One region of the Yersinia sp. 2541 StPb PI genome, then DNA from elsewhere that is predicted to be linked to it. Evidence: predicted binding sites of a transcription regulator. Region 1 holds the regulator's gene; each other region holds the start of a gene.

Region 1 (7,427 bases):
TATTGGCAGTAAATACGTTTCTGGAAAACAGTCAAAAAAATGGCCAGATGATGAATCCGGCCATTTTTGTTTAGCGGCTTGAGGAATCAATCTTCCGATTTATCCTCTGCCTCGGATTCTGGCCGTTGATTGCTGGTTTCGGCTGGCATACTGACACTCTCGATAGTCAGTTTCACTTCCGGCGTCATCAACGCACTCAGCATATTGTAAACTTCCAACGTATGTTCCTGAACCGCGTCACCACTGTCACTGATATATCCCTCTTCACGCAAGGTACCGACCAGTGTTGAAAATACCGCTTTATCGAAGAATTCTGGTGCGTTAATCCCGTGCAGAACAGACAATCGCTGCGCCATGATACGGCTCTCTTTCTCCAGCGCTCCACGGTTAATGCTCGGATTGGCACTGAGCAGCGACAGGGTAATCGCGTATCGTTGCAGGGTTTCCCGCACACCGGCGGCCAGTAATTGCAGTGGGCGAATTCGGGCCGGATTCAGCACTAGTTCGGTCCCTTTGTCACAAATCAACTGCTGGCGGGCCAGTTCATCTATCAGCGTGTCCAGCGTCTGTGGTAACTGCTCTTTGCTGTAATGCAGGAACAGTTCAGCTTTCAACATCGGATAAATCATACTGATTTGGCGCAACAATTCGTCACGGGTAATGCGGCGGTGGTACATCACCATGCTGGCTATCAGTGACGGTAGCATCAGTAAGTGCTGGATATTATTGCGATAATAGGTCATCAGCACGGCTTGTTCCCGTGGCAGGATGATAATGTCACCAATGTTGTCTTTCTCCACCTCAAACTTATTCATATTCAAGGCGTGATTAAGTAACTCTTCCGGTGTTTTATCCGGCACAGTGACATCTTTCGCATAAGGCACATTACGCATCAGTTGCAGATAGCAATCAAGTTGCTCAAGCAACTGCTCACGGGTGAGTGAACGCTGACGTGAGGCTAACAATGCGGTAGAACACAAGTTCATGGCATTCGCTGCTGCCGCATTATTTATTCTCACCATGATCTTACCGGCCAAATCATTTACCGCCGGTGTCAGCCAGCTTGGGCGCTGAGCTTCAATCGGATCAATGGCATCACGCCATTGCGGTACATTGGTGTTCAGATAGGTGGTCAACGGGATCGGTTCACCAAAGTTGACATAGCCCTGACCGAGGTTACGCAACTTACGCAAGCCCCGCAGCATCTGCAACAGGCTCTCTTTCTCTTTGGTCGCACCACGCAGCTCTTTGGCATAGGTACCCACTTCCATCACATGTTCGTAACCGATATAAATCGGCACCAAAGTGATTGGACGTGAGCCACCACGCAACATCGCCTGAATGGTCATCGACAGTGTGCCAGTTTTTGGCTCCAGCAGGCGGCCGGTACGTGAGCGGCCTCCTTCAACAAAGTATTCAACTGAATAACCACGGGTGAACAGTTCACCTAAATACTCGCGGAAAACCGTTGAATAGAGTTTGTTGCCTTTAAAGGTGCGACGAATAAAGAACGCGCCCAAACGGCGGAAGATAGGCCCGGCAGGCCAGAAGTTAAGGTTAATCCCGGCGGCAATATGCGGCGGCACCAGCCCTTGATGATAAAGCACGTAGGAGAGCAGCAGATAATCCATATGGCTGCGATGACAAGGCACATAGACGATTTCATGGCCATCTTGCGCCAACTGCCGCACCCGTTCTGCATTATGGACGTTAATACCTTGATACAAACGGTTCCACGTCCAGCTCAATACTCTGTCAGACAGGCGCACGGCTTCATATGAGAAGTCGGCTGCGATCTCTTCCATCAGCGTAATGGCATTTTGCTGTGCTTTCTCATGGGAGATTTTCTTGGTCCGCGCTTCATCGGCGACGGCCTTTTCAATCGCCTTTGATGTCAGCAACTTTTTGAACAGATCCTGCCGGGCAGGCAGACTAGGGCCAACCGCTGCCAGGCGTTGACGGGAGAAGTGCATCCGCGCTACGCGAGCCAGTTTGTGGGCGATAGTTTTATCGGTACCGTGCTCGCTGGCCATCCTGCGCAGTGAAACTGTGGTAGAGAAACGCACAAAACTATCGCGACCCAGCCACAATACCGCGAAGAATTTTTGCACTCCGTTAAGCACGCGCAGATGGGGTGTTCCGTGGCCTTCACGCCCCGGCGAACGACCAAACATCACGGAAACCGGTAACATCTGGATATCTAACTCGGGATTATTGCGGTGCAAATCCAGATAGTCGTGGAACAGCTTTACCGATTCCTGTTTAGGCGCGTAGTAGCGAAAGACCCGCGGGCCATTATCGATAAACACATGGCTGGGCAGTTGCACTCCATCGATTTCCAATGGAATCAATGGGTCGGGCAGGTCTTGTGCTTGACACTGCGCTCGCAAAGTCAGCAAATCAGCCTTAGAATTGTAAGGCAAAACGTACAGAATAGGACGAGAGGGGTCTAGCCCTAACTCAGTCACAGGGTCTGCCGGAATAACCTTGCTTTTTACCAACATTTTAAGTGGTAAATTCAATAACTTATAATATATTTTACGCCAACCTGACATAACTACATGAAGCCTCTTGTTAGCAATTCGTCGCAAGGATACCAGAAACTGGTTTTGAGATCTGTGGTGATAAGACAACAGAAAGCGGCAAAAATCATCATTAACTTAAGATAAAGGCAATAAAACATGGCGAATCAATCAACAGGGCTGGCCCGAGTCTATAAAGCGGCCGGTTATTCTGTGAAAGGCTTAACGGCTGCCTGGAAAAACGAAGCGGCATTTCGTCAGGAAGCTGTTGCTGCCATAATCGCTATCATACTGGCCTTCTGGCTGGATGTAGATGCTATCGCACGCCTTTTATTAATTGGTAGCGTGGTTTTAGTGATAATTATCGAAGTCATTAACAGTGCGATTGAGGCGGTAGTGGACAGGATTGGCAGTGAGTTCCATGAGCTATCGGGCCGCGCCAAAGATATGGGGTCCGCGGCGGTATTCCTCGCTATCTTGTTAGCGTTATTTGTTTGGATAACCGTACTTTGCCAGCATGCCGGTTAATGTTATGACGAACAATGCCGCAGAAATAAGCTGTGATTAATCCCTGTTTTTATTCACTCTTTGGTTCCCAACACCCGCTTACCTGTATATACTCACAGCAAGACTGTATAAACAAACAGGGGGCGGAATGAAAGCACTTACTACCAGACAGCAAGAGGTTTATGACCTGGTTCGCGATCACTTAGCGCAAACCGGCATGCCACCGACCCGTGCCGAAATTGCGCAGCGTCTGGGGTTTCGCTCTCCTAACGCCGCTGAAGAGCATTTAAAAGCACTGGCCCGTAAAGGCGTCATTGAGATTGTTTCTGGCGCTTCCCGTGGCATTCGTTTGCTGATGGAAGAAGAAGATGGCCTGCCACTGATTGGTCGGGTTGCCGCAGGTGAACCTTTGCTGGCACAGCAGCATATCGAAGGGCACTACAAAGTAGACCCATCAATGTTTAAACCGAGTGCAGATTTTCTGTTGCGGGTTAATGGGATGTCGATGAGAGATATCGGTATTCTGGATGGCGACCTATTAGCGGTGCATAAAACGCAAGATGTGCGTAACGGGCAAGTTGTAGTGGCACGAATTGATGATGAAGTGACGGTAAAACGCTTGAAAAAACAAGGTAATATCGTACAGCTTTTGCCAGAAAATAGTGAGTTCCAACCGATTATTGTCGATCTGCGCGAACAAAGCTTCACCATTGAAGGATTGGCCGTCGGTGTTATCCGTAATGGTGACTGGATCTAACATTAGCGTTTTATATTGAACTGATAAGCCGTTCCTGCTCAGGAGCGGCTTTTTATTATTAATGACCCCATTAAACGATTCAGACGCCCAAATTAATTGACGTTGCAGGCAGGCAGCCGCAAAGAAGCTCGCTAATTCCGATCAATGCTAACGACAAGTAGATGATTTGGATGACAAATCTGCGGGGAGAAAATTTGAATGCTGCTTGCTGCGGCCTCTCAGAGGTGATGTCTGGGAAGGGGCCAAGTAACAAGTACAGCTAGCCTGCTACAGCTCCAAGTATGGAAAAGTTATTTAGATTGAGACGATTCCGACAATAAGTTATTACCTACTGTTTTAACTGAATAATATCAGTGCTTATTTTTACTTTATAGCTATAATCTCAGTGATTAATATTATCCTGACTTTAATTGCTAGTATCCTCTGCTATAATTATTCGTACGGTAAGCGAAACAACGAAGTTTAATTTTAAATTATGACTGTGAGTGACTAATTTAAATGTGGTTGTTTTTATCAATAGAGAACGTTTATCGTATTGAATTAAATAAACTGACTAATCCCAAGGTAACGGAGATATTATGAATAAAGATCAAGCCGACGGTAACTGGAAGCAGTTTAAAGGTAAAGTGAAAGAAAAATGGGGCAAGCTGACTGACGATGACTTAACGGTAATCGAAGGTAAGCGTGACCAGCTAGTGGGTAAAATCCAGGAGAAATACGGCTATCAGAAAGAGCAAGCCGAGAAAGAAGTCAAAGCCTGGGAAGACCACAGCAAATATCGCTGGTAACAGCATTAAATGGAATTAAACTGATATTGATATAAATTAATCGGGTCTCTCGTTTCATAGAATATGCATTGTTAATCAACCCCGTCTAGTTATTGGTGTATCAACTCCAATTATACTGAAGCGGTGAGGTTATTTTAATAAAAGCTATTCTAGCTCACCTGTATTTATATCTACATCTGCACAAGGACGTGCCTTATTATTAATTATTACCCTGTCGCATTGCTCGCGGCAGTCTACTTTTTGCTAACCGATATATACCCACCAGGGATCTCTATCTATACCCTAAATAATTCGAGTTGCAGGAAGGCGGTAACCGATTTGTACAGCATTTATGCTAGCCCGCTGGGTGAGCCTCAAGGATGAGGCTCATTAATCCCGATGAGCTTACATGAGTAAGTGATTCGGGTTATTGAGAGCAGCCAACACACATGCAGCGTGAAGTATGACGGGTATAAGGCAAAAGTAATTGGAGAGCAGCTAACATTGCTGCAACTTCAATTAGGTACGCAGCTATTTCTTTTTAGTAACAATAGAGTGGTCATGGTCACAATGCTCATGGCTTTCGCATGCTTCAACTTCCCCGCATTCAGCACATAAACCGTGCGCTTCAACCACACTGTGACGCAGCACAAAACCTGATTGTTTTGCTAACTGTGACAATGCCTCTTCAATGCCCACGGTGGTGCGTTCAGTGACTATTTTGCACCGATCACAGATAAATAGCGCTGAAGTATGGGTTGGCTCTTCAAAATGATGACATAGCACATAACTATTAGCTGACTCGACGCGGTGAATAAACCCTTGCTCCAGCAAAAAATCCAATGCGCGATAAACAGTTGGAGGCTTGGCTTGTGGCTCAGACACACGCAACAAATCCAACAGGTCATAGGCACTGATTGCGCCAGGTTGTTGTGCCATTAAGCGTAGTACTTCAAGACGTTGCGGTGTCAGCCGGACGTTACGTTGTTGACACAGACTTTCAGCCTGAGCCAGCAGCTTTTCCTCATCGATAGGTTTCATGATATCCATCCCGCAGCATTTGAATTGAAATGATTTTACCATATTTAGCGTTAATCGCCGATAGGTGAAAAAACGAGGGGAAGGTGGGTATCACACTTTTGTTAATTCACAGGATTCGATGACAGAACGATCAGTCGTAGAGTTCAATTATCACACAGGCAGCTATGGTCAGCTTCTATGGTATAATTACTCATTCCATCCCTTTGTAGGGTTCGCTCGGCGGGCAACTTTAAAGGGTATTTGATGAAATAATAACCGATGAAATCACCGTAAATGCACGCAGCCCAGACTTTTTCCAGCACCCCGGCCAATAAGCCACACTACCCTCTACAACGTTTTTCCGTCGCGCCGATGCTCGATTGGACCGATCGTCATTGCCGTTATTTTCATCGTTTGTTAACCAAGCAGACCTTGTTATATACCGAAATGGTCACCACCGGTGCCATTATTCATGGTAAAGCTGACTATCTGGCTTATAGCGAACAGGATCATCCGGTGGCACTGCAACTTGGAGGCAGTGACCCGCAGGCGCTGGCCCATTGTGCCAAATTGGCTGAACAACGCGGCTACAATGAAATAAACCTAAATGTGGGTTGCCCGTCTGATCGGGTACAAAATGGTCGTTTTGGCGCTTGCCTGATGGGTGAGGCTGAACTGGTCGCTGACTGCATTAAAGCTATGCGCGATGTGGTTTCTATTCCTGTCACCGTTAAAACTCGTATCGGCATTGACCAACTGGATAGCTATGAGTTCTTATGCGAGTTTGTGCAAACGGTGGCGGACCGTGGCGAATGCGATATCTTTACCATTCATGCTCGCAAAGCCTGGCTCTCAGGGCTTAGCCCGAAAGAGAACCGTGAAGTGCCACCGCTGGATTATGAGCGGGTTTATCAGCTCAAGCGTGATTTCCCAACACTGACTATTGCCATTAATGGTGGTGTGAAAACGCTGGCTGAAGCCAAAGAGCATCTTAAACATCTTGATGGGGTAATGATGGGCCGTGAAGCCTACCAAAATCCAAGCATTTTGACCCAAGTGGATCGCGAACTATTTGATGTAAATGCCCCAGTGGTCGATAGCATTAAGGCGATTGAAGCGCTTTATCCTTATATCGAACAGGAGTTGTCTCGCGGCGCTTATTTGGGCCACATCACCCGGCATATTCTTGGGATTTTTCAGGGAATTCCTGGTGCGCGTCAATGGCGTCGCCATCTAAGCGAAAATGCCCATAAGCCTGGTGCTGGCGTTGCTGTAGTAGAGCAAGCCTTAGCGCTGGTCACTCGGCCTTATACCCTTCGTCCTTGAAGTCGCAGGGTTGTTAGCTACGCTAGTGACTCGGCCCATCCGGTGGGCCTCGCAAGGCGAGGCCGCTGCAAGCAGCGTTCAAATCACTTGACTGTGTAAGCTCATCGGGATGCGTTCACTTGCTGCCTACCTGCGACGCCAATTACTTTGAGTATAATAGAATAGTAAATTAGCTATAAGTTAGTCAAATTGACCATGCCTATCCATTTTTCTGGTAGGTATTAATATTACTTAATCATTAAATTCAATGAATTAGCTGATATGTTAAAGTTGGCATGCTTCTTGTAATACTTCTTATAAAATTCCCGATTTGTTCGTTATATTTAATGATGTGGTTGTGGGACATACACAATTATTAAGGAGCCAGCCATGTTTGAAATTCTCTTTGTTATCGGCTTTTTTATCATGCTGATGGTAACCGGTATTTCCCTGTTAGGGATCTTCGCTGCATTACTGGTGGCTGCTGCTTTTATGATGGTAGGGGGCTTATTCGTCATGATGATTAAGCTGCTACCTTGGTTGATTCTG
Region 2 (7,427 bases), 1.4 Mb from region 1:
ATGATTCATCTCATCAGCCGCCTGACGGCCAAATGCGAGCAGTAAAATCTGCTCCGGTAATGCTTCATTACGGCGTAACAACCAACCGGCACGGGCTACCAGCACCGATGTTTTACCACTGCCGGCACCTGCCAGAACTAATACCGAGTCTTCGCCATTAACCACCGCCCGGCTTTGCGATTCATTCAGAGGGGAGGTTTCTACACTTTGGAAGAAATCTTGATGCTCTTCCAACATTCGGTTGGTCCATTGCTGATTCCGGCGTTCTACACTGCGACTACCTTGCTGCAACCAGCGCAAACAGATCTCATAATCTGCACGACAGGTCTCAAATTCGTTCAACCGCTGCACCGGTATTGGCAATGAGGCGAAAGCCTCGCGAATAGAGTGCTGCACCTGTCCTAACTCACTGCGTTTAAACCATTTATCCTGTTGCTCAATCCGCTTGATTGATTCCACTTGTTTATGTAAAACCTCAACACAAACCAAGCTCATCTCTTCACTCCATTGCTGCCAGATGCCCAGTAAATGTTGATAGAAACGTTGAGTTTCCTGCCATTCGGTGCCATGTAAACGGACAACTTGTTGGTCTGGCAATTCAAATTCCAGTTCGCCCCAGACAATACCGCGCTTACATTCAATGTTAACCAACTGGTTAAAAGGAATTAGGTACTGATGTTTATCACCGCATACTTCGATGCCAGCATTGAGCAAGCGCACCCGGTTGTAAGGGTGCTGAGCCAAATGCTTGCCAAAAGATGTCGCTTTAAGTTCCATATCTGCGCGCCATTACTCGTATTAAGTGAATTGAAATAACACAATGGAGTGTAAATAAAATAATTGAGTTTAAACAACAGGTATCCGATAGTTGACAACGGAAACTAACCCGCCCTATTCATATAGAATGGTTAGCGTTTGTTATCACTCATCCGCGTTGCGGTTTTTTTATTCAGCTAGGCAGATAAATCACTATGCGTACTGTACTGAATATTCTTAATTTTGTTTTAGGTGGTTTCTTCACCACACTGGGCTGGCTATTCGCCACAGTCGTCAGTGTCGTTCTGATTTTTACCTTACCATTAACGCGCTCTTGCTGGGAAATTACCAAATTATCATTTCTTCCTTATGGCAATGAGGCGATCCATGTCAATGAATTATACCCAGAAAAAAGTAATGCTCTGATAACTGCAGGCGGCTCGTTACTGAATATTGTCTGGTTCATTTTATTTGGTTGGTGGCTGTGTTTATCCCATATCGCCACAGGGATTGTGCAATGCATAACCATCATTGGTATCCCGGTCGGTATTGCCAATTTTAAAATTGCTGCTATTGCTTTGTGGCCCGTGGGCCGCCGTGTCGTTTCAGTCGAAATGGCACAGCAAGCGAGAATGGCTAACGCTCAACGCCAATATCAGCAACGCTGAATTTTCAGTTTTAGAGGTTTTTTGTGCTCACTTTCGTCACTGGTTTACGCCGTTATGTCTACAATAGTAGCCTGCTTTATCATGCCCGTATTTTTATCGCGTTGGCGGGAGTAACGGCGGTTCCGTGGTGGATTGGTCAGCCCAAACTGACAATTCCGTTAACACTCGGTGTCGTCGCGGCAGCACTTACTGATCTTGATGACCGCCTGACAGGGCGATTACGCAATTTATTCATTACGCTGATCTGTTTTTTTGTCGCCTCCGCATCGATAGAGTTGTTATTTCCTTATCCCTGGTTTTTTGCCCTCGGTCTGACCTTTTCAACCTGTGGTTTTATTCTGCTGGGGGCTTTGGGGCAACGCTATGCAACCATTGCCTTTGGCGCATTGCTAATTGCTATCTACACCATGTTGGGTACCTCGATGTACCATATCTGGTACCAACAGCCGCTACTGCTGCTGCTCGGAGCTGTTTGGTATAACGTACTGACCTTGTGCGGACACCTTATTTTCCCTATCCGCCCCTTGCAGGATAATCTAGCTCGTTGCTACCAGCAGCTTGCTCACTATTTGGAAGCAAAAGCTAATCTCTTCGATCCTGATATCGAATCTGATGTCGACCAGCCTCTTATTGATGTGGCGATGGCCAACGGCACACTGGTATCAACCTTAAATCAGGCCAAAGCCTCACTGGTGACTCGCTTGAAAGGTGATCGGGGCCAGCGTGGGACCAGACGGACACTTCACTACTATTTTGTCGCACAAGATATTCATGAACGCGCCAGCTCGTCACATGTCCAATATCAGGTTCTACGAGAGAAATTCCGTTACAGCGACGTGCTATTCCGCTTTCAGCGCTTACTGAGTATGCAAGCCAGAGCCTGCCTGCAACTTTCGCAATCCATTCTGATGAGACAAAAGTATCAGCATGATCCTCGCTTCGAGCGAGCCTTTACGTTTTTAGATGCGGCACTGGCCAGAGAACTCGCGCAAAACGAGAATATCCCGCAAGTTAAAGCCCTTTCCCACTTACTGAGAAATTTACGGGCTATTGATGCCCAATTGGCGGGAATTGAATCCGAACAAGTATTAGCCGAAGGCCCTCAGCCCGAGAGCCGTTTGTCTGACGACCACATTACCGGATGGAGTGATATCAAGCTGCGTATCAGCCGCCATCTCACCCCACAATCTGCACTATTTCGCCACGCAGTTCGCATGTCAGTGGTGCTATGTCTCGGTTATGCGTTTATTCAACTAACAGGCATGCGCCACGGCTATTGGATCCTACTGACCAGTCTTTTTGTCTGCCAACCTAACTATAATGCGACGCGCCGCCGCCTTGCATTGCGTATAATTGGCACGCTAGCGGGTATTCTTATTGGTTTGCCTATCCTGTATTTTGTGCCTTCCATTGAGGGGCAACTCATCCTTATTGTCATTACCGGGGTGCTATTTTTTGCTTTCCGTAATGTTCAGTATGCTCATGCAACGATGTTTATTACCCTGCTGGTTTTGCTCTGTTTTAACCTATTAGGGGAAGGATTTGAGGTTGCCGCACCTCGGGTATTTGATACCCTGCTAGGCTGTGCCATCGCCTGGGTAGCGGTGAGTTTTATCTGGCCGGATTGGAAGTTCCGCCACCTCCCTGCGGTGGTTCATAAAACGCTGAATGCCAACTGCCGCTATTTGGATGCAATTCTGGTGCAATACTATCAAGGCAAAGATAATAGCCTGCCCTACCGTATAGCCCGCCGTGATGCACATAATTGCGACGCGGAGTTAGCCTCAGTGATCTCAAATATGTCTGCCGAACCCAAAAATGACAAAGAAACTCAGGAGGCAGCATTCCGATTGCTCTGTCTGAATCACACGATGCTGAGCTATATATCCGCGCTGGGTGCTCATCGAGAGAAACTGAGCAACACCGCCACCCTGAATCTGCTTAATGATGCGATTTGTTATGTCGAGGGTACACTTGAGCAAGAGCAGCCTGACAGCGCGAAAATGGCCCAGGTGCTAGCCAGCTTATCTACCCGGCTACAGAACTGTAATCCTGAGCCGGAGAGCAAAGACCAATTGGTTTTACAACAAATAGGTTTATTGCTTGAACTGTTACCTGAACTCAGTGAACTGAATAGGCACATCAGCCAGACTAATTAAGATTGGGGCCATTCCCGATGGCCCCGCTATGCTGTTTCAAACTGCGTAATGTTGGGCGAACGGATGTGTATCTCAAACCATTCAATAAGTTCACTACGCATCAATAAAGGCAGCACAGCATAATGGTGGCCACTTATCGCCCCAGCAAGCGCCAATAATACATTAACCCCGAGTGAGCGCCTTAATGCACGTAACTTCAGATAACAGCATTTGGCCCCTTCACGCCGCAGTTCCGCCGCATTCTTGATGCCGGCTTTCCACAATAGTCGTTCAAGGCTGGCACTGAGATTCGGCAAATCTTTCAGACGAACTGTTGACCCTTTTTTGCTTAAAATCTCAGCTTTCGCCCCTTGATAAGCGCGTGTAGCAAAATGACTCAGTGTGCACTCATCACTCCATAATGCAGAGTCTACCCAATAATAACGCAGCAATACCGGTAACCCGCGTTTAGCGTAGACAAAGTTACTCATCCCCCGACTGCGGAATAGCGTTTCTATCTTATTATTAGCGCGTAAATACAGTTCGCCGTCCGAAATCACCGCAAACATAATGCCGTTCGCCAATAGGCCATAGCCGCCAAATTGCGAACGAACTGTGATCTTGCCTAAAAAATCGAAACGATCCTGTGCTTGCATGATTTTGTTTTCTGATGCGTTTTCCATAACTACTCCTTTAGTAAAAATCCAATCCAACGTCCCTATCCAGTTGCAATAAGTGTAAGAGGAACAACCAATTAAAAAATACGCAATATGGATTACCTAGCCAAACACAAAATGAATTTGCACGGATTTACATCACAATTATGCGAAGCGTCTTGTAAAAATTTAGTTGATCTTCGAACAAACAGTGACTACTGTATATGCATACAGCACACTACAGGCGAGGTTCATAATGCGTACTCAATCACTAAAACCTTATAATGCTAATTATCATTCTCTTATTAGCCGTGAAACACCGGAAAGAATTGATGCTCCAACAGATAGTGGCCTTATCAGTGAACTTGTGTACAGTGAAAACCAGCCTGCGGTAACTCAGTTATTGCTTCCTTTATTGCAACAACTTGGTAAGCAGTCTCGGTGGCTTTTATGGCTGGCCCCACAACAGAAATTAAGTCGTTTATGGTTACAGCATTCAGGCTTACCAATAGATAAAGTCGTTCAGTTACGGCAAATCAATCCATTGTCGACTGTTGATGCAATGGAGAAGGCATTATTGACGGGAAATTACAGTGTCGTTCTTGGTTGGCTACCGGAGTTGTCAGAAAATGATCGAATCAGATTACGTTTGGCAGCAAAGTTAGGGAATGCTTATGGGTTTGTTATGCGTCCGTTGAATGACATAAAACTGAACCAAGGACAGTGCGCAACGTTAAAAATTCATTCTTCTTTGTATCATTAAGTAAATTTAGGATTTATCCCATGAATTATTACAATATTTAGCGCTTACTCCTGTAAAACCGGCATAAAGCGAGTCGGAATGCGGCTTGCAGCAGAAAATAACGTCTAGAAAACGCGGGTTTTTACCGCTAAATCGTTAAAGATAATGCACTATTTCGCTTTTTTTTCAGGCGGTTTATCACATCACACTTGTAACTTTCTCGCCACGTTGTAGACTTTACATCGCCAAGGTTGCTCTAAAACGCCAAATTATACTGGCAGCGTGATTAACGGGAGCGTTAAAACCTTGGCGAAGAATTTTAACCAAGGGCTTAGCTTTTTAAAGCTCATTGCCTATTTGGATGATAACGAGGCGTAAAATGAAAAAGACAGCTATCGCATTAGCAGTGGCACTGGCTGGTTTCGCTACAGTAGCGCAAGCCGCACCGAAAGATAACACCTGGTACACCGGTGGTAAACTGGGTTGGTCCCAGTATCAAGATACTGGCACTGGCGGTATCTATGGCAACGTTGGCAACGACGGTCCTACCCATAAAGACCAACTGGGTGCTGGTGCGTTCTTGGGTTACCAAGCAAACCAATACCTGGGCTTTGAAATGGGATACGACTGGCTTGGCCGTATGCCTTACAAAGGCGACGTAAATAACGGCGCATTCAAAGCACAAGGCGTACAGCTGGCTGCTAAACTGAGCTACCCAATTGCTCAGGACTTGGACCTGTACACCCGTCTGGGTGGTCTGGTTTGGCGCGTAGATTCTAGCGCTTACGATGCTCCTACTGATAGCCGTGCTAGCAACCATGACACCGGTGTTTCTCCACTGGTAGCGCTGGGTGCAGAATATGCATGGACCAAAAACTGGGCAACCCGTATGGAATACCAATGGGTTAGCAACATCGGTGATAAAGCTACCGTTGGTGCTCGTCCAGACAATGGCATGCTGAGCCTGGGTGTTTCTTACCGTTTCGGTCAGGAAGATGCAGTAGCGCCAGTAGTTGCTCCAGCTCCAGCTCCAGCTCCAGTTGTTGACACTAAGCGTTTCACACTGAAATCTGACGTGCTGTTCGCTTTCAACAAAGCAACTCTGAAACCAGAAGGCCAGCAAGCTCTGGACCAACTGTATGCACAACTGAGCTCTATCGATCCTAAAGACGGTTCTGTAGTTGTTCTGGGCTTCGCTGACCGTATCGGTCAACCAGCACCGAACTTAGTTCTGTCTCAGCGTCGTGCTGACAGCGTGCGTGATTACCTGGTTTCTAAAGGTATCCCTGCTGACAAAATCACCGCTCGCGGTGAAGGTCAAGCAAACCCAGTTACTGGTAACACCTGTGACAACGTGAAACCACGTGCTGCTCTGATCAATTGCCTGGCACCAGATCGTCGCGTAGAGATCGAAGTTAAAGGCTACAAAGAAGTTGTAACTCAGCCACAGGCTTAAGTTTACTCCTTTCGTAAAAAACCCCGCATTGCGGGGTTTTTTTTATCATCAATGATAACAAACCAAGCCACATCTCTTTTCTTAATGGCTCTATATCAATATCAACTTTTATCTAATTCATACCAAGACAGGTTAAATCTCTTTACCGAGAATATCCTGTAAGTCCTGTTTCAAAGATGACATCTGGTTGGCATATTTCTCTTTACGCTCAGCATCTTCAATTAACTGCACCACTGTATCTGACAGAGTATTGCCACGGCGCCGGGCTAGAGCTGCCAAACGCTGCCAAACCAGAAATTCCAGATCGATCGACTTTTTGCGCGTATGCTGATGCTCAGCATTAAAATGGCGCTTACGTCTGGCGCGGATAGTCTGCTTCATCCGCGTCGCCAGTTGTACGTTCATATGAGTGTCAATCCACTCCAGCACCTTTACTGGTTCACTTTCCAGTTTCATCAATTGCTCTACTGCGTCTGTAGCTGCACTGTTTTCAATGTGGCGGGTAATGGCTTCACCTTCACGGTGTTTTTTTACCAAATACGCCCATTTCCAACCACTTTCCAGATTTTCCAGTTGTTGATATTTCATCGTGAGCTCTTTAGTGACCGTGTAACTTAAGTCAAGCATAACAGTTTTACGCAGAATTTCACCCTACTAAAAGCCTATGATTAGTTTGTTTTTTGTACGGAATACTGCCGATGTCTTACTCCTTGCTACCAACTGCCACTCTACGTATATGCAGCCTGCTTTATTCTTGTATAATCGCCCTTTCCCTTTTTGACGATTGCATCTATTACTTTGACCAATAACCGACTTGAATGGCAGTCAATGCTGCCGAACGCAACGCCCTATGAAGCGTTATTTACTACTGCCTCCCAGTTGGAGCCGGTTTCTTTCTCGGCGATTCAGCCCCGGTTAGAGAATGGCATGACGCTATTTTGTCATCCACAATCTCAACCGCGTTTTATGCTGATTAAAGCACAGGAGAGTACTGAGTATCTGGCATTGATC
Region 3 (7,427 bases), 1.6 Mb from region 1:
GCTGTCGATATCCACGGTGTCAGGCATATTGCCGGCTAACCCCATAATAATGGCGATATCGGTGTGATGACCTTTCCCTGTCAATGAGAGTGAGCCGTAAACATCAACGGCAACACGCGTGACAGATGGCATCAAGCCCTGAGTCACCAGCAAATCAGCAAACTCCTTGCCAGCTTTCATTGGCCCAACAGTATGAGAGCTGGATGGGCCGATACCAATCTTAAACATGTCAAAAACGCTAATCACGCTATAACTCCTTAACAACGCATTTTGTTATTCCCAGTGCATATGAATGTGACTGAGAATATCTATATTAAGTATAAGAGTTCTGTGGATAGCAGCAGGTTACTTCGCATGATAAATATTTATACATGAAGTATTGCCATCACAGACCCTTGTTTATTTGGGTCCTACTGGTGTTAGCCGCATCGATTTGATGCCGCAACAGTTACATATCACGATCAATTTAGGGCTAAAAAACGATCAAAAACCATATGAAATTAACTACATATGGTGTCTGCCTGTGTTATCACCCACGAACTAAATCGAGAGCAGCTTAGGATGACATCAGTGGCGCTCACTATCAGGTTTTAACCTTACATTTTTAGTGGTTTATAGTGATGAATGTTATTTTACAGATATTTCATAACGCTGACAGGCCAGTTTACAGTTTTTTTAAAATGGTTGTGCAAGGAAAGTAGAGTAAAAATCGATGTGATGGGGTGATAGGGATCGCTTTATGCTGTAATTCAGCTTTTTTAGCGGCAACGCTGTGAGGTGTGTCACTCATTACCCATGCTTGAGTGATGGTTTTAGATTAAATACTCACCTGTTGTGCCAGCCGCCGGATAATTGCCGCCGTCAAGCCCCAGACAAACTGGCTCTCATACCAAGAAAGATAGACCCGGTGATTGACACCTCCACGATGGATATCCAGAGAATAGTAGCGTGAAAGGCTAAGCGCCTCGTGTAAGGGCATTTCAAACAGACCAGCCACCTCTTCTTCATTAGCATGAAAGGCAATATTAGCGGGGATCAAACCAACAATCGGGGTGACCTGATAACCACTGGAACTGTCTAATGGCGCCAGTTGCCCGAGGACATGTACCGCCGAAGCAGGAATAGCGACCTCTTCTTGCGCTTCACGCAGTGCGGTATCAATCAGTGAACTGTCTTCCCTGTCTGCTTTGCCGCCGGGGAAGGCGACCTGACCGGCATGTTTACGCAGATGATCAGAGCGCCGTGTCAGCAGTAAAGTAGGCTCTGGTCGACAAATTATCGGAATTAAAACCGCGGCATGGTGGCTATTGGCCGTAAAGCTGCCAGCTTGGGGCAGTTGCAGTTGAAACCGGCTGATAAATTCAGACAAAGTTTGCCCGATAAATAATTCACTCACAGAATGGCTCGCTTATAAGCTGTCTTTTTCAACGCCAGGCATTTCCAGTTGCGGCAAAATGCGGGCGATTTTATCAAATGTTTCCTGATATTCAGCCTGCTCCTGGCTATCAGCCACAATTCCTCCACCGGCAGAACAATAGATTTTGCCGTTTTCGGTCAACAGCGTGCGGATGGTGATGTTGGTATCCATCGTACCACAGCAACTAATATAGCCAATGTTACCGCAATAGGCATTGCGCCGCTGTGGCTCCAGTTGTTCGATGATCTCCATGGCACGAATCTTCGGTGCTCCGGTTATTGAACCACCGGGGAAGCAGGCTCGAAGCAGCGCCGTCGCCGGGCATTCAGCAGGCAGAGTCGCGGTAATGGTGCTAACTAAATGGTGCACTGCCGGGAAAGGCTCAACAACAAATAACTCAGGCACCCGCACGCTACCTGGTTGTGCCACACGGCCAATATCGTTGCGCAGCAGGTCCACTATCATCAGATTTTCAGCCCGATCTTTCGGTGAGTTAGCTAACCGTTCAGCCTGCAAGCGGTCCTGCTCGGGGAGCTCCAAACGTGGCAGTGTGCCCTTGATCGGGCGGGTTTGAATTTGATGGTTTTCCAGCCATAAAAAGCGCTCCGGCGAGACACTCAGTATGGCGTTGTGTGGCAAGCGGATAAAGGCCGAAAACGGTGCGCGATTACTGCGACTCAACGACAGAAAGGCTTGCCATTCATCACCTTGATATTCAGCACTGAATCTCTGTGCCAGATTAATTTGATAGCAGTCACCACTGTGCAGGTACTCTTGAATCTGGCGGAATTTTTCGCCATATTCCGCCCGCGACATATTGGCCTGCCATGGGCTGGTCAGTGTGAATGACTGGGGAGCTTTAGGACTCTGTTGCTGCTGTAGCCAGAGTAGGCGCTGCTCGGCATCCCCATGACACACCAGCGTCAGCTTCTGCAAATGATGGTCGGCAATCAGCGCCCAGTCATACAAGCCGACCGCCATATCCGGTAATGCGATATCTTGTTCGGCCAGTGTCGGCAACTTCTCAACTCGACGGCCCAGGTCATAACCAAATAACCCCAATGCACCGCCCAGAAATGGCAGGTCAGGGTGTGATGGCAGTGGCAAGGCGAATTTATCGAGCTGCTGCTGTAATAAACAGAAGGGATCTGCCGGGGAGCAGACTCGGCCTTGCGCGCTGATTATCTCCGTTTGCAGGCCCCGAGTGGTGAGTGTTACCTGCGGGTCAGCGACCAATATATCAAAACGATTATGAGCATGTTCTGCGAATCCCGAATGCAGCAGCATTGCCCAGCTTTGATTGGCGAGTGGAGCAAATTGTTGGAGCAGGGCGTCAGGCTGATAAGGCAAGGCTTTGATGGTCAGGGATTTCACACTCATGAGTCACTATTCTTTTCTTTCGGATGGACATATTGGGGGCGCGATGACGCAGTTCGCAGCGCGCCGCAGGGAAGATTAGCATAAATTGGCGGGCGGGTCGTCTGGGGCAGTCAATTCACCGCAGACCCGAATAAACAGGTATACTTAATCAATTATATGTTGGAGATGAATCAATGCTAGCGGGTATGCCTTCACTTTCCCATGAGGAACAGCAAGAAGCTGTCGAACGTATTCACAAATTCATGTCAGAAGGTATGAGCAGTGGTGAAGCGATCGCACTGGTGGCCGCAGAAATCCGTGAGCGGCACCAAGATGATCCACAAGCCATGGCTATCTTTGAAGATACTGATTTTGATGATCATGATGAATCTGATTATCGCCGTGATAATGAGCAAGATGCGGATGACATTGAGGATCCGTACGAGGGATAAGCTCGGGATAGCAACTGATTAAACCCGCCGTTAATTGGCGGGTTTTTTATGGGATAACCAGATGAACGGGCTGAGGGTTACCCACTGACCACGACAGCCGCTGCGGCTCGTTTCGCTACTTCGATGGCGGTAGTGATATCATCAGCGACGGCCAGCGCCACCCCTAAACGCCGTTTGCCGGCAATGTCAGGTTTACCAAATAAGCGAATTTGCGTATCGCCAGTCAACGCAGTTTCTAAGCCATGATAAGCAATATTCTGGCTGGTCAATTCAGGTAAAATAACCGCTGAAGCGGCCGCGCCATATTGACGGATAGTGCCAATCGGGAAACCAAGAAATGCCCGGACATGTAATGCGAACTCAGACATATTTTGTGAAATTAACGTCACCATGCCGGTATCGTGCGGGCGCGGTGACACTTCACTGAAAATCACTTCATCGCCACAAACAAATAATTCCACGCCAAATAAGCCATAACCGCCGAGAGCTTTCACCACCTGAGACGCGATCGCTTTTGCGCGCGCCAATGCGGTCTCACTCATCACCTGTGGCTGCCAAGACTCACGGTAGTCGCCATCTTCCTGACGGTGGCCAATAGGCGCACAAAAATGGATGCCATCAACAGCATTGATTGTCAGCAGGGTAATTTCAAAATCAAAACGAACCAAGCCTTCAACAATCACTCTGCCACCCCCGGCGCGGCCACCTTGTTGGGCATAATCCCAGGCGGTTTGCAGTTGACCTGCATTGCGGATCAGACTTTGGCCTTTACCGGAAGAACTCATTACTGGCTTAACGATACAGGGATAACCCACTTCACTAACGGCCTGACGGAATGCGCTATCAGTGTCGGCGAAACGGTAGCTAGAGGTTGGCAATTGCAGGGTTTCTGCCGCTAAACGGCGAATGCCTTCACGGTTCATCGTCAGCCGGGTTGCCTCGGCACAAGGCACGACCCGTTGGCCCATCATCTCGAGTTCAACCAGCATATCGGTGGCGATAGCTTCTATTTCTGGCACGATATAGTGCGGTTTTTCCTGTTCGACCAACTGTTTCAGCGCCGAGCCATCCAGCATATTAATGACATGGCTGCGATGGGCAACATGCATGGCGGGTGCATCTGCATAGCGATCCACGGCAATCACTTCCAGCCCCAGTCTTTGGCATTCGATAGCCACTTCTTTACCCAACTCGCCAGAGCCAAGCAACATGACACGGGTAGCGCCTGGGCGCAGAGCGGTTCCAATAGTTAGCATAGTTAGGTACCTACATCAGTGGGATAGTTGCACATTTATTTGTCGCGCGATCAATTTTACGAGCGCCAGTATACGGCAAAATGGCAACGAAAACGATTGCGTATCTGGCGAATGGCAGTGAGTCGATATCAATATATGCGCAGCGCATTGCGTATTTGGTTTGTTTTTTGCGGTTTAACTCCGGCAATGCCCCCATTTCTGGTATTATCGCGCCAAAATCTTGCGCTTGCCTTCAGGCTGTCGCTGCCATTCCATCCAGTTATAAGAGTTACTGCCGTGAGTACAACTTCCTTTTCTTCCCTGACGCTGCCTGCTGAGCAGTTGTCCAATCTTAATGAACTTGGCTATACCGAGATGACACCGGTACAGGCTGCGGCTTTACCGGCAATCCTCAACGGGCAGGATGTCCGGGCGAAAGCCAAAACCGGCAGTGGCAAAACTGCGGCATTCGGTATTGGTTTACTCGATAAAATTGCGGTCGGTGAGTTTGTTACCCAGGCATTGGTACTGTGCCCGACCCGTGAATTGGCTGATCAGGTCAGCAAAGAGTTGCGCCGATTGGCCCGTTTCACGCAAAACATTAAAATCCTGACCTTGTGCGGTGGCCAACCGATGGGGCATCAATTGGATTCACTGGTACATGCGCCACACATTGTTGTGGGCACGCCGGGGCGTATTCAGGAGCATTTGCGTAAGAAAACACTGGTACTGGAAGATCTTAAGATTCTGGTATTGGATGAGGCTGATCGCATGCTGGATATGGGCTTTACCGATGCCATCGACGATGTCATTGCCTATACCCCGCCACAGCGCCAAACCCTACTGTTCTCAGCTACCTATCCGGTCGGTATCGAACGAATCAGTGCGCGAGTTCAACGCCAACCAATCAATGTTGAAGTTGATGATGGCGATGAAGTTCCTGCCATTGAGCAGGTGTTCTTTGAAACCACCCGCGAAAAACGTTTGCCGCTACTGATATCAGTTCTCAGTCATTATCAGCCGAGTTCTTGTGTGGTTTTCTGTAACACCAAGAAAGATTGCCAAAGTGTCTATGAAGCATTGGAATCTCGTGGAATCAGTGTGCTGGCTTTGCATGGTGACTTAGAACAACGTGACCGTGATCAGGTGCTGGTGCGTTTTGCCAACCGCAGTTGTCGTGTGCTGGTGGCAACCGATGTAGCAGCCCGAGGCCTGGACATTAAAGATCTGGCGCTGGTGGTTAACTTTGAGCTGGCCTTTGACCCAGAGGTTCACGTGCACCGTATTGGTCGTACTGGTCGGGCAGGGATGAGTGGTCTGGCGGTTAGCTTGTGTACACCACAAGAGATGTCCCGCGCGCATGCCATTGAAGATTATCTGCAAATAAAACTGAAATGGACCCCGGCGGAACAGGTGAGCCGTAGTGCTAACACGATGCTAGAGCCTGAAATGGTCACGTTATGCATTGATGGTGGGCGCAAAGCAAAAATTCGCCCAGGTGATATTTTGGGTGCTTTAACCGGTGAGGCCGGTCTGACCGCTGCTGACGTCGGTAAGATTGATATGTTCCCAGTCCATGCCTATGTTGCAATCCGTAAAGCCAGTGCCAAACGTGCCTTACAGCAATTACAACAAGGCAAGATTAAAGGCAAAAACTGCAAAGCCCGTTTATTGAAATAATTACACGAAGGGGAGATGACTGTTGCATCCCCCCGACAACTCACACTATACTGTTTATATGTACAGTTACTTGTGGGCGTGAAAGACATGAAAAGGACATACAGCAATGGCCGTTGAAATAAAATTCGTCGTGGTAAGACAGGGTGAGGAAAAAATGACTTTCACAACCAAAAAAGAAGCCGATGCTTACGATAAAATGCTGGATTTGGCTGACAATTTGTCTGAGTGGCTGTCACAGGCTCCCTTAACCCTTGAAGAAGATCAACGCGAAGCGCTGAGTTTCTTCCTGGCAGAAAATAAAGAGGCTTTGGGGCAAATTCTTCGAGGTGCTAACCCTGCGACTCCTGTCGATGGGCAAGCAAAAGTGAAAGCGGAAAAGAATGTACCAGAGAAAAAAAACAAATCTGAAGAAAATCAAGCCGCTTAATTTGCCAACTTTCAGCAGAAAGTGAAAAAGGGATCTAAAATGAATCGTGAAATCACCTTCTTTAGCCGATTTGAGGCGGATATTCTGGCAGATCGTAAGACGATCACCATCCGGGATAGCAGTGAATCCGATTTCCGCCCAGGGGAAACCTTGCGCGTATGTCGCAATGAAGATGGCGTATTCTTCTGCCACATTATGGTCAAATCAGTCACGCCAATCACGCTGGAGGCACTGTCTGACCGTCATGCGGAGCAAGAAAATATGTCATTGGATGAGCTGAAAAAGGTGATTAAGGAGATCTATCCTGGGCTGGAACAGTTTTATGTGATTGAATTTACGCGGTGTTAATTAAACGGCGTTATCATTATTACCCTGCAACGCTGTTCACTCTGTAACCTACCTTTCAATCATCGTTCCTACCATAGGATAGAAATAATAATATTTGGAGGAATGATGAGAAAGACAGGATTAGCCTTGGTATTGATCACTGCATTGGCGGGTATCACCAGTGGTGTACAGGCCCAAGAGCCGCGAGTAGCGAAATTACCTGCTTGCCCCGGTTTAAACCAATCTCAGGTAGCAACGCAGGTTAAGCGAGATTTTCTGCAAAACAGAATTACGCGTTGGGAAGCGGATAAGAAACAATTGGGTACTGATAGCCCAGTGGTTTGGATTAGCGCGGTAGACATTACAGGCCAGGATGATGTCTGGCAGGTTCCAATGACTGTTCGTGGTAACAAGGGTGACAAAACCTACCAAGTGGTACTTGACTGCAAAGCTGGCAGCATTACCTATAATGGCCCTAAATAGGTATACCTCTCATTAGTAATTGACTCAAATAGGTCTGGGTAGAATAA
Region 4 (7,427 bases), 1.8 Mb from region 1:
ACAAATACGGCTGCATATACCGCCGTAAAGTTGGGTACGGTTACGACATAAAGCAACGTTAATGCACCTAAAATAGAATAGGCAATTAACACTTTTTCGGCTTTAAATCGTGTCATCAGGAAGTTGGCCACAAACTTACCAATGAAGAAGCAAATAAAACTGTAAATCATAAAGTTCGAGGCATCTCGTTCATTAGATGCGCCCAGGTTTAAGGCCAGGCGAATCGTAAAGGACCATACTGCGACTTGCATACCCACATAGAGGAACTGCGCCGCAATGCCTTTTTTAAAACGACTGTTCCCAGCTAAATATTTCAAGGTTTCTTTTAATGACGGTGAAACCACTTTTTTACCGCTATCACCTTGTGGTTTGCAATGAGGATAACGAGTAATAACAAATAACAGCATAACCAGCAGCAGAACGAAAATCAGATATTTATAAGGCTCCAATGTATGTTCTAACATCGTAAGACGAAAAGCATGAATCTGTTCTGGCGTCATCGCGGCCATTTGGTTGTGTAAACTATCACCTTCCTGAAATACCAAGTATTTACCGAGTACTATCCCCATCAATGCACCGATCGGGTAGAAAGTTTGGCTGATATTAAGCCGTAAAGTGGCATAGTCTTTATGACCAATCATGGAGCTGTAGGTATTAGCAGCAGTTTCAAGGAAACTTAAACCAATAGCGATGGCAAAAATAGCGGCCAGAAACATAGTATATGTTGCCATATGGGAAGCAGGATAAAACAACATACATCCGATAATATAAAGTGTTAACCCAGTTAATATAGCAACTTTGTAGCTGCTTTTTTTGATGACCAAAGAGGCAGGAATAGCAATCAGAAAATAACCGCCATAAAAGGCACTTTGTACCAGTGCACTGGCAAAATCACTGAGTGCAAATACGCTTTTAAATTGAGTAATTAAAATATCATTCAGACTGGCTGCACATCCCCAGAGCGGGAATAAGCAGGAAAGCAAAATAAATTGGAATAACGGTGTTTTATTTAAATAGCCATCTGGCAGTTGAACGGTATTAAGGCGCATTTTATTTTCCTTGGTGTAGGGTCTTTAAAAAATCAATAAATTGCGACGCATCAGGATAAGAACGTTGGGTTCCCTTTCCTGTGACACTGTAGGCTGCAAAAGCAGAAGCCATTTCCATCGCTTTTAATATATTGCCGTGCTGGACATATTCATGAGCAAAACAACCAATGAAAGCATCACCTGCGCCGCTGGTGTCGATGGCGTGGACACTAACCGGTGGCACATGGTTAATGTGTTCACCGTGCATCCATAATGATCCGCGATGCCCCAAAGTAATGATCAGGTTATGTAACCCTTTATCCAATAAGCTGCGCCCTGCACGGTAAATGTTATCCAGACTATCAACTGGCATTCCGGTCAGAATCGCGAGCTCAGTTTCATTTGGCATAAAGAACTCGCACTGACATGCATAGCCGATATCCAATGCTTTAGATGCGGGGGCTGGATTAAGAATGACTTTAATCTGGTGCTGGCGGGCAAAGTCGATAGCGGCGTAGACCGTTTCCAGCGGAATTTCGAGTTGTAGAATAATCAATTGGCAAGCTTTGAGCGCATCAGCAGCAGCATCGACATCCGCGGGTAACAAATGATTGTTAGCGCCTTTGATAATCAAAATTCGATTTTGTGATGATTTATCGACGAAAATCGGAGCCACACCACTCGAGGCCCCTGTAACTGCTTTTACATACTGGGTATCAACCCCAGCTTTTTGTAGATTCCTTATGGTATTTTCCGCAAATAGATCATCACCAACCCGAGTGATCATCATCACATTGGCACCTAACTTGGCAGCGGCAACCGCCTGATTGGCCCCTTTACCGCCGCACCCAATTTCAAAATTCGGTGCCTCCAATGTTTCCCCGACTTGCGGCATTTCATCAATATAAGTGATCAGATCAACCATGTTGGAACCAATTACTGCAATATCCATTGTTAACCCCTTTATTCTAATTTTTACCACGCAATGTTATTGCAATAACATTATCAGCTGACAAATGTTATGTGTGTGACAAAGATCGCAGCAATTGAAGTACACAGCACGCGAAAGACAGGAGTTTGGCATGAATTAAAATGTTATTATTATAACAATTGGTAAGAAATGATAATGTAAATCAGTGATATTTAGAGGATGGATATAATCGTAGCTAACAGAAACTAAAAATCCCGGCCATTATTGCACCGGGATTATTCAGCGAATTGTGCTGTAACAGGTGTATCGTGACTTATTTAATCGCCATAGCATCACGCATGGTAAAGAACAGGTCGGTTTGGTCTGTTAGACCAACCACATTTGCCGCATGTGGTCCGTAAGCTGCTATGCGCAATTGGGTACCCGTGTGCCCTTGAGAATCATCTTCAGAGTTGCCATAGCTTATCGCCATAACTGCGCCATCTTTCGTGGTTAACGCTTGTGTTAAGCCAGGAGCTTTTGCATCTGCTTCAATAATTTGACTGGAATGCGCGTGATCTGCCGTCACAATAACCAAGGTATTACCTTCTGCACGCGCAAACTCCAGTGCTTTTTGTACTGCTTCATCCAAATCGACAGTTTCACCGAACTGACCACAAGGATTCGCCGCATGGTCTTGTTTATCAATGGATGCCCCTTCAACCTGTAAGAAGAATCCTTTTTCGTTATGTTTCAGCAGGTCAATTGCTTTTTCAGTCATCACTGCCAAGGTTGGAATATCTTTAGTACGCTCGGCATTGTTTTCACAAACTACCGGCGGCTTATCTAAATTGCCATGATAAGACGCTTTCGGCCCCTGCCAACGTACTGGCATGTTACCTGGGCTAAATAACCCTAATAGCGGTTTTTGTTGGTCTGCCTGCTTTATTGCATTCAGATCGTCAAGATTTTCGACAATAACATAACCTCGAGCCAAGGCTTGTTCACGCAGAGATTTATCTTTCCATTCACCGGCTTTAGCGACTTGGCTGAATGATTTAGCGCCACCACCCAATGTGACATCCGCGCGCCCGGCAATCATCTGCTCAGTAATTGAACCGCGCCCACCCTTTTCCAGCGCATTGCTACTGCACTTCTCGCTTGTTTCCTCCGGGCCATAGCATTTTCGCCCAGTTACGTGAGCAAACTGTGCCGCAGGAGTGGCATCTTGCAGTTCAGCAGTTGAAACGTTACCAGTTGCTTTACCGGCTTTCTTCGCTAACTCCAACAAGGTGACGTGATCTTTTCCGAACACATCAACACCCAGCGCGCCGTTATACGTTTTTACACCTGAGGACCAAGCTGTTGCGGAGGCAGCTGAGTCAGTCACGTAATCCGGTTTTTGCGTTTTCTTATCTAATGAGTAGTGCGTGTATTGCCCTGTCAGTGGTAACGCATCAATTCCTTTAAAGAAACCACCGGCCCCCATAGCATAGTTACGTGCTGAGGTGATTTCTGAATCGCCCATACCATCGCCAATCAGTAAAATGACATTCTTTACGGTTTTATTGGAAAGCGAATCACGAAGAGCCTGTGTCTGATCACCGGTCAAACGTCGTGCCCCGCCAAATTGAGTGACATCTCCCTTGGCGCTACGGTCATATAAGCCAGTGGCGGAAGCAACAGCATTCGGTGTAAACAATGAACTGGTGAGTATCAGACTGGATAACGCTATGCCGGACAAAGTGGATACGCGGTTCTGCATCGGTATAATTCCTTGTTGTAAAACAGTAATACAATTTGTATTGATTGGTTACAACGGATACTAGAACAAGCGAATGACGCTTTTATGACAGTCGCGATTAATTGTTATCTCTGACAATGCAGGCTCCCCTGACCTTTCCACGCGTTCACCACAGGCTAAATCAGGCCACCGTTGGCGCGTAAAACTTGCCCATTAATCCAGCCACCGTCTTTTCCAACCAGAAAAGCCACGGCTGCTGCAATATCCTCTGGCGTTCCTAATCTTTCTAGTGGCGCCATTTTCGCCATTTTTTCAATTAATTCGGGTGATTTACCATCAAGGAAGAGCGAGGTTGCCGTCGGCCCAGGAGCCACAGCATTAACGGTGATATTACGCCCCCGCAACTCTTTCGCCAGAATAGCTGTCATGGTTTCAACCGCCGCTTTGGTTGCAGCATAAACACCGTATTTTTCCAGTTTCAGCCCGACAACACTGGTTGAAAAGTTTACGATGCGGCCGCCATCTTTCAAACGCTTTGCCGCTTCACGCATCCCGTTAAAGCTCCCTTTCAGGTTAATGGCGATCTGACGGTCAAAGTGTTCATCATCACTGTCTGCAATGGCACTGAGAGATAGAATTCCAGCATTGTTGACCAAGACATCAACCCCGCCAAACGCAGCTTCTGCTTGAGAAAATAACTGTGCAACCGCTGCAGCATCACTGATATCCCCCTTCGCACTTACTGCATTTCCGCCCGCTTGTTGAATTTTGCGCACCAGTGTTTCCGCCTCAATGTCACTCCGGGCATAATTGATCAGAACGGTATACCCCTCCTGAGCCAAACGCTCAGCAATTGCTGCGCCAATACCCCGTGATGCTCCGGTTACAATGGCAACCTGCCCGGTTGTATTCACCATGATTTTCTCCTCGATGTGTATTTTATCGTTTGTGACGATGCATTGATTGCTATCCAGCAAGTGGAGCATGCTATGTTTAACCGCCCGCAAACAGAGAATGCCACTTTTATCGTTTCGGATAATCATCTATTATTCGTTAACACTATCCGAATAAAGCGAACAATCACGTGGACCGAATTGATGCAATGCGGGTATTTATCAGGGTAGTGGAACAACGCAGTTTTACCCAAACCGCCCAAGATTTAAATCTACCGCGATCTACAGTGACAGATGCCATTAAACAGCTCGAAAAGCGTTTAAATGTGCGCTTATTGCAGCGAACTACCCGACATGTTAGCCCTACTCTGGATGGTGGAGCTTACTACCAGCGCTGTCTGCGTATTATTGCTGATATTGAAGATGCTGAAATGGCCTTTGCCAATGCCAAGCCACGAGGTTTGTTACGAATTGATGTACAGGGCACGTTAGCCCGCCATTTCGTCTTGCCACAATTACCTGATTTTATTGCTCAATATCCTGACATTGAGTTATTTATCAGTGAAGGTGACCGCTTGGTCGACCTTATTCGAGAAGGTATTGACGGGGTGCTACGTGTAGGTAATTTACAAGACAGCGATATGGTCGCCCGCCGAGTGGCGTTGTTGCCACAAGTCACCTGTGCTGCACCGCAATATTTACAACGACAGGGTACTCCACTCCGGTTGGACCAGTTATCAGGCCATCAGATGGTAGGTTTTCGTTCTAGCGCAACCGGTAGCCTGATGCCACTGGAATTTGGCACTGACAGCACCCTTAGCCCCGATAAAACAACAGGTTATAATAAAGCAGCGTCCTCCAGGGTAATAACAGAAAGCGCATATCTACCCTCTGCTTCGTCATCATCTACTAAAACTCAGCAAGTAAAATTACCGACTGTTCTATCAGTCAGTGGTGCAGAAAGCTTTGTAGCAGCCGCACGTCTTGGATTGGGTATTATTCAAGTGCCTCGTTACCATATCGAATCTGACTTAATCGCTGGCACCTTGGTTGAGATACTACCAAAATACGCACCACCCCCGATGCCAGTCTCGTTCCTGTATCCTCACAACCGCCAGCTTTCCCCTCGAGTACGTATTTTCAGTGACTGGTTGAGCCAGTTATTTCTTGCCACCGAGATAAAGTGATAATACGCCGGTACGCCTATCCTGAATCAATGTTGCCACGATAGGCAGCCGCACCAACCGGCACAGCCGCCACTCATTATTGTGCTTTTTCAACCGATTGACAGATATCGATATCAAAATAACCATCAGTTATGCCGTCATTGAGGTAAACCTCATAACACGCACCTTCTACCGAACGATAACCACTTTGTGGCAGATGCTGGTTATACAACTCGCTCCAGGCTTTGGCATAATCATCATCCGTTACCCTGGTGTGATACACCGCATACAACCCCCCGGGAATCACTTGTAGTTGTAGTTGATCACTGAGTTCTGCGGGCAACACATAATCGTCAGCCACAGACAAGGATACGTCAGCCCGTAGCTCAGCAGGAGGATTAGTCTCAGGATTGTCCCAGTAAAGAGCCAACCACTCTTTCCCAGGGATTTGGTACTGAGTATAGAGTGAAGAAAGTTGGTTAAAGCCTTGCGGGATAGTCTCGTGATAAGGGCCGACCAGCCGAATACTGACTATTTGCTGCGGTTGCTTTTCTACTATCTTAAATGTCATATCGCTACCTCGACTTAATGGTTTCAAGAAAGATGAAGTGACCAAAAATGCGACTTTACGCCACAACTGTACATTCATACAGTATAGCGAGATTTTATGACACTCGGTTAATTTTCAACCTTGACTTGTGAAGAACTTCGCAAAAAATCATCCGCCTGTTTAAGCTGATGATGGCTGAAAACGGTTATTCCGTGGCGGCGCAATAACGCCGTGGTGACTCCCTGTCCTGTGCGCTGGGTGCCGCTAAAATGACCATCATAGATGCGGCTGCTCCCACAAGATGGACTCCCTTCGGTCAAAATTGCTACTGTGCAGCAGTGCTTTTGCGCCAACTCCAGAGCCTGATAAGCCCCTTGCAAAAACTCCCGGCTAACATCATTGCCCCACTGCTCGGTCACCCGCGCCAGTCCTTGCAACACCGCCTCGCCGTTACCTTGCTGAATTTCGGCAGGCGGACGCGGTACCGGCATACCTGCGGATAATTCAGGGCAAATAAGGACCAGTCGCCCCTCATCCTGCCAGCGTTGAATAATTTCATCGCTAACAGACAGGGCACTGCCGTTATAACGTACCGGTTTTCCCATTAAACAGGCACTGATCAGAATGCGCGCAGGTTTTGGTTCCACGTAATTATCAACCTTAATATTATGCAGCGAATAAAAAATGATGATTATGCTGATAATAACCAATTAATGGCTGTTGGTCATGAGCGTGCGTTGATAATTGTTGCAGAACAGATAATTTTCATGTCAATAAATGGCATTGTTGCTTATTTTGCATAATTCAATGCCGCTAACACCTGCGGCAACAGTCGCGCCAAACGGCTCGCCCAGAGCGCCTGACCTGCTTGATGCGTAATAAGATCCTGACGAATCTCAATACCCACATAAGGTAACTGCCGCTGTTCTGCGTGGAAGGGTAACGTGAAATCTGTTGCATCCGTCATGGCATAAGGTTCGTTAATTCCGACGTGCAGGTCACATTCTTGCTGTAACAATGAAACCAGTTGCAAAGCAAACTCAGGATTACGATGAAACAAGGTACCAATCTGCCAGGGGCGCGCGATGTTTTTAAACGACGGTGTAAAACTGTGCATGGAGAGGATCACGCTCATC

What was found. The regulator LexA, encoded in region 1, represses DNA repair genes until DNA is damaged. The targets are predictions, from matches to a motif close to TNCTGTATGTACATACAGNA.
Region 2: the regulator LexA is predicted to act here: its motif matches at 4,435-4,454, upstream of sulA (SOS-induced cell division inhibitor SulA).
Region 3: the regulator LexA is predicted to act here: its motif matches at 6,192-6,211, upstream of V1953_RS08700 (YebG family protein).
Region 4: the regulator LexA is predicted to act here: its motif matches at 6,377-6,396, upstream of sbmC (DNA gyrase inhibitor SbmC).

The regions. Positions count from the first base shown of each region.
Region 1 is NZ_JAZGQB010000001.1:374,531-381,957, forward strand. Features, by position in the region: gene ubiA (4-hydroxybenzoate octaprenyltransferase) at 1-12, shown strand, start outside; gene plsB (glycerol-3-phosphate 1-O-acyltransferase PlsB) at 87-2,555, opposite strand; gene V1953_RS01610 (diacylglycerol kinase) at 2,682-3,050, shown strand; gene lexA (transcriptional repressor LexA) at 3,178-3,786, shown strand; gene V1953_RS01620 (CsbD family protein) at 4,365-4,574, shown strand; gene zur (zinc uptake transcriptional repressor Zur) at 5,085-5,594, opposite strand; gene dusA (tRNA dihydrouridine(20/20a) synthase DusA) at 5,868-6,899, shown strand; gene pspG (envelope stress response protein PspG) at 7,269-7,427, shown strand, end outside.
Region 2 is NZ_JAZGQB010000001.1:1,807,681-1,815,107, reverse strand. Features, by position in the region: gene helD (DNA helicase IV) at 1-777, opposite strand, end outside; gene V1953_RS07925 (YccF domain-containing protein) at 972-1,424, shown strand; gene yccS (YccS family putative transporter) at 1,448-3,583, shown strand; gene V1953_RS07915 (TfoX/Sxy family DNA transformation protein) at 3,610-4,245, opposite strand; gene sulA (SOS-induced cell division inhibitor SulA) at 4,475-4,981, shown strand; gene ompA (porin OmpA) at 5,340-6,416, shown strand; gene matP (macrodomain Ter protein MatP) at 6,549-7,004, opposite strand; gene V1953_RS07895 (AAA family ATPase) at 7,215-7,427, shown strand, end outside.
Region 3 is NZ_JAZGQB010000001.1:1,968,567-1,975,993, forward strand. Features, by position in the region: gene V1953_RS08670 (L-serine ammonia-lyase) at 1-246, opposite strand, end outside; gene V1953_RS08675 (CoA pyrophosphatase) at 818-1,396, opposite strand; gene pabB (aminodeoxychorismate synthase component 1) at 1,409-2,797, opposite strand; gene V1953_RS08685 (YoaH family protein) at 2,971-3,228, shown strand; gene purT (formate-dependent phosphoribosylglycinamide formyltransferase) at 3,306-4,484, opposite strand; gene dbpA (ATP-dependent RNA helicase DbpA) at 4,761-6,143, shown strand; gene V1953_RS08700 (YebG family protein) at 6,250-6,570, shown strand; gene yqfB (N(4)-acetylcytidine aminohydrolase) at 6,610-6,918, shown strand; gene yebF (protein YebF) at 7,024-7,380, shown strand.
Region 4 is NZ_JAZGQB010000001.1:2,219,553-2,226,979, reverse strand. Features, by position in the region: gene fucP (L-fucose:H+ symporter permease) at 1-1,049, opposite strand, end outside; gene rbsK (ribokinase) at 1,051-1,980, opposite strand; gene phoA (alkaline phosphatase) at 2,273-3,703, opposite strand; gene V1953_RS09890 (SDR family oxidoreductase) at 3,859-4,599, opposite strand; gene V1953_RS09885 (LysR family transcriptional regulator) at 4,767-5,762, shown strand; gene sbmC (DNA gyrase inhibitor SbmC) at 5,839-6,312, opposite strand; gene V1953_RS09875 (DUF523 domain-containing protein) at 6,420-6,938, opposite strand; gene V1953_RS09870 (N-formylglutamate amidohydrolase) at 7,082-7,427, opposite strand, start outside.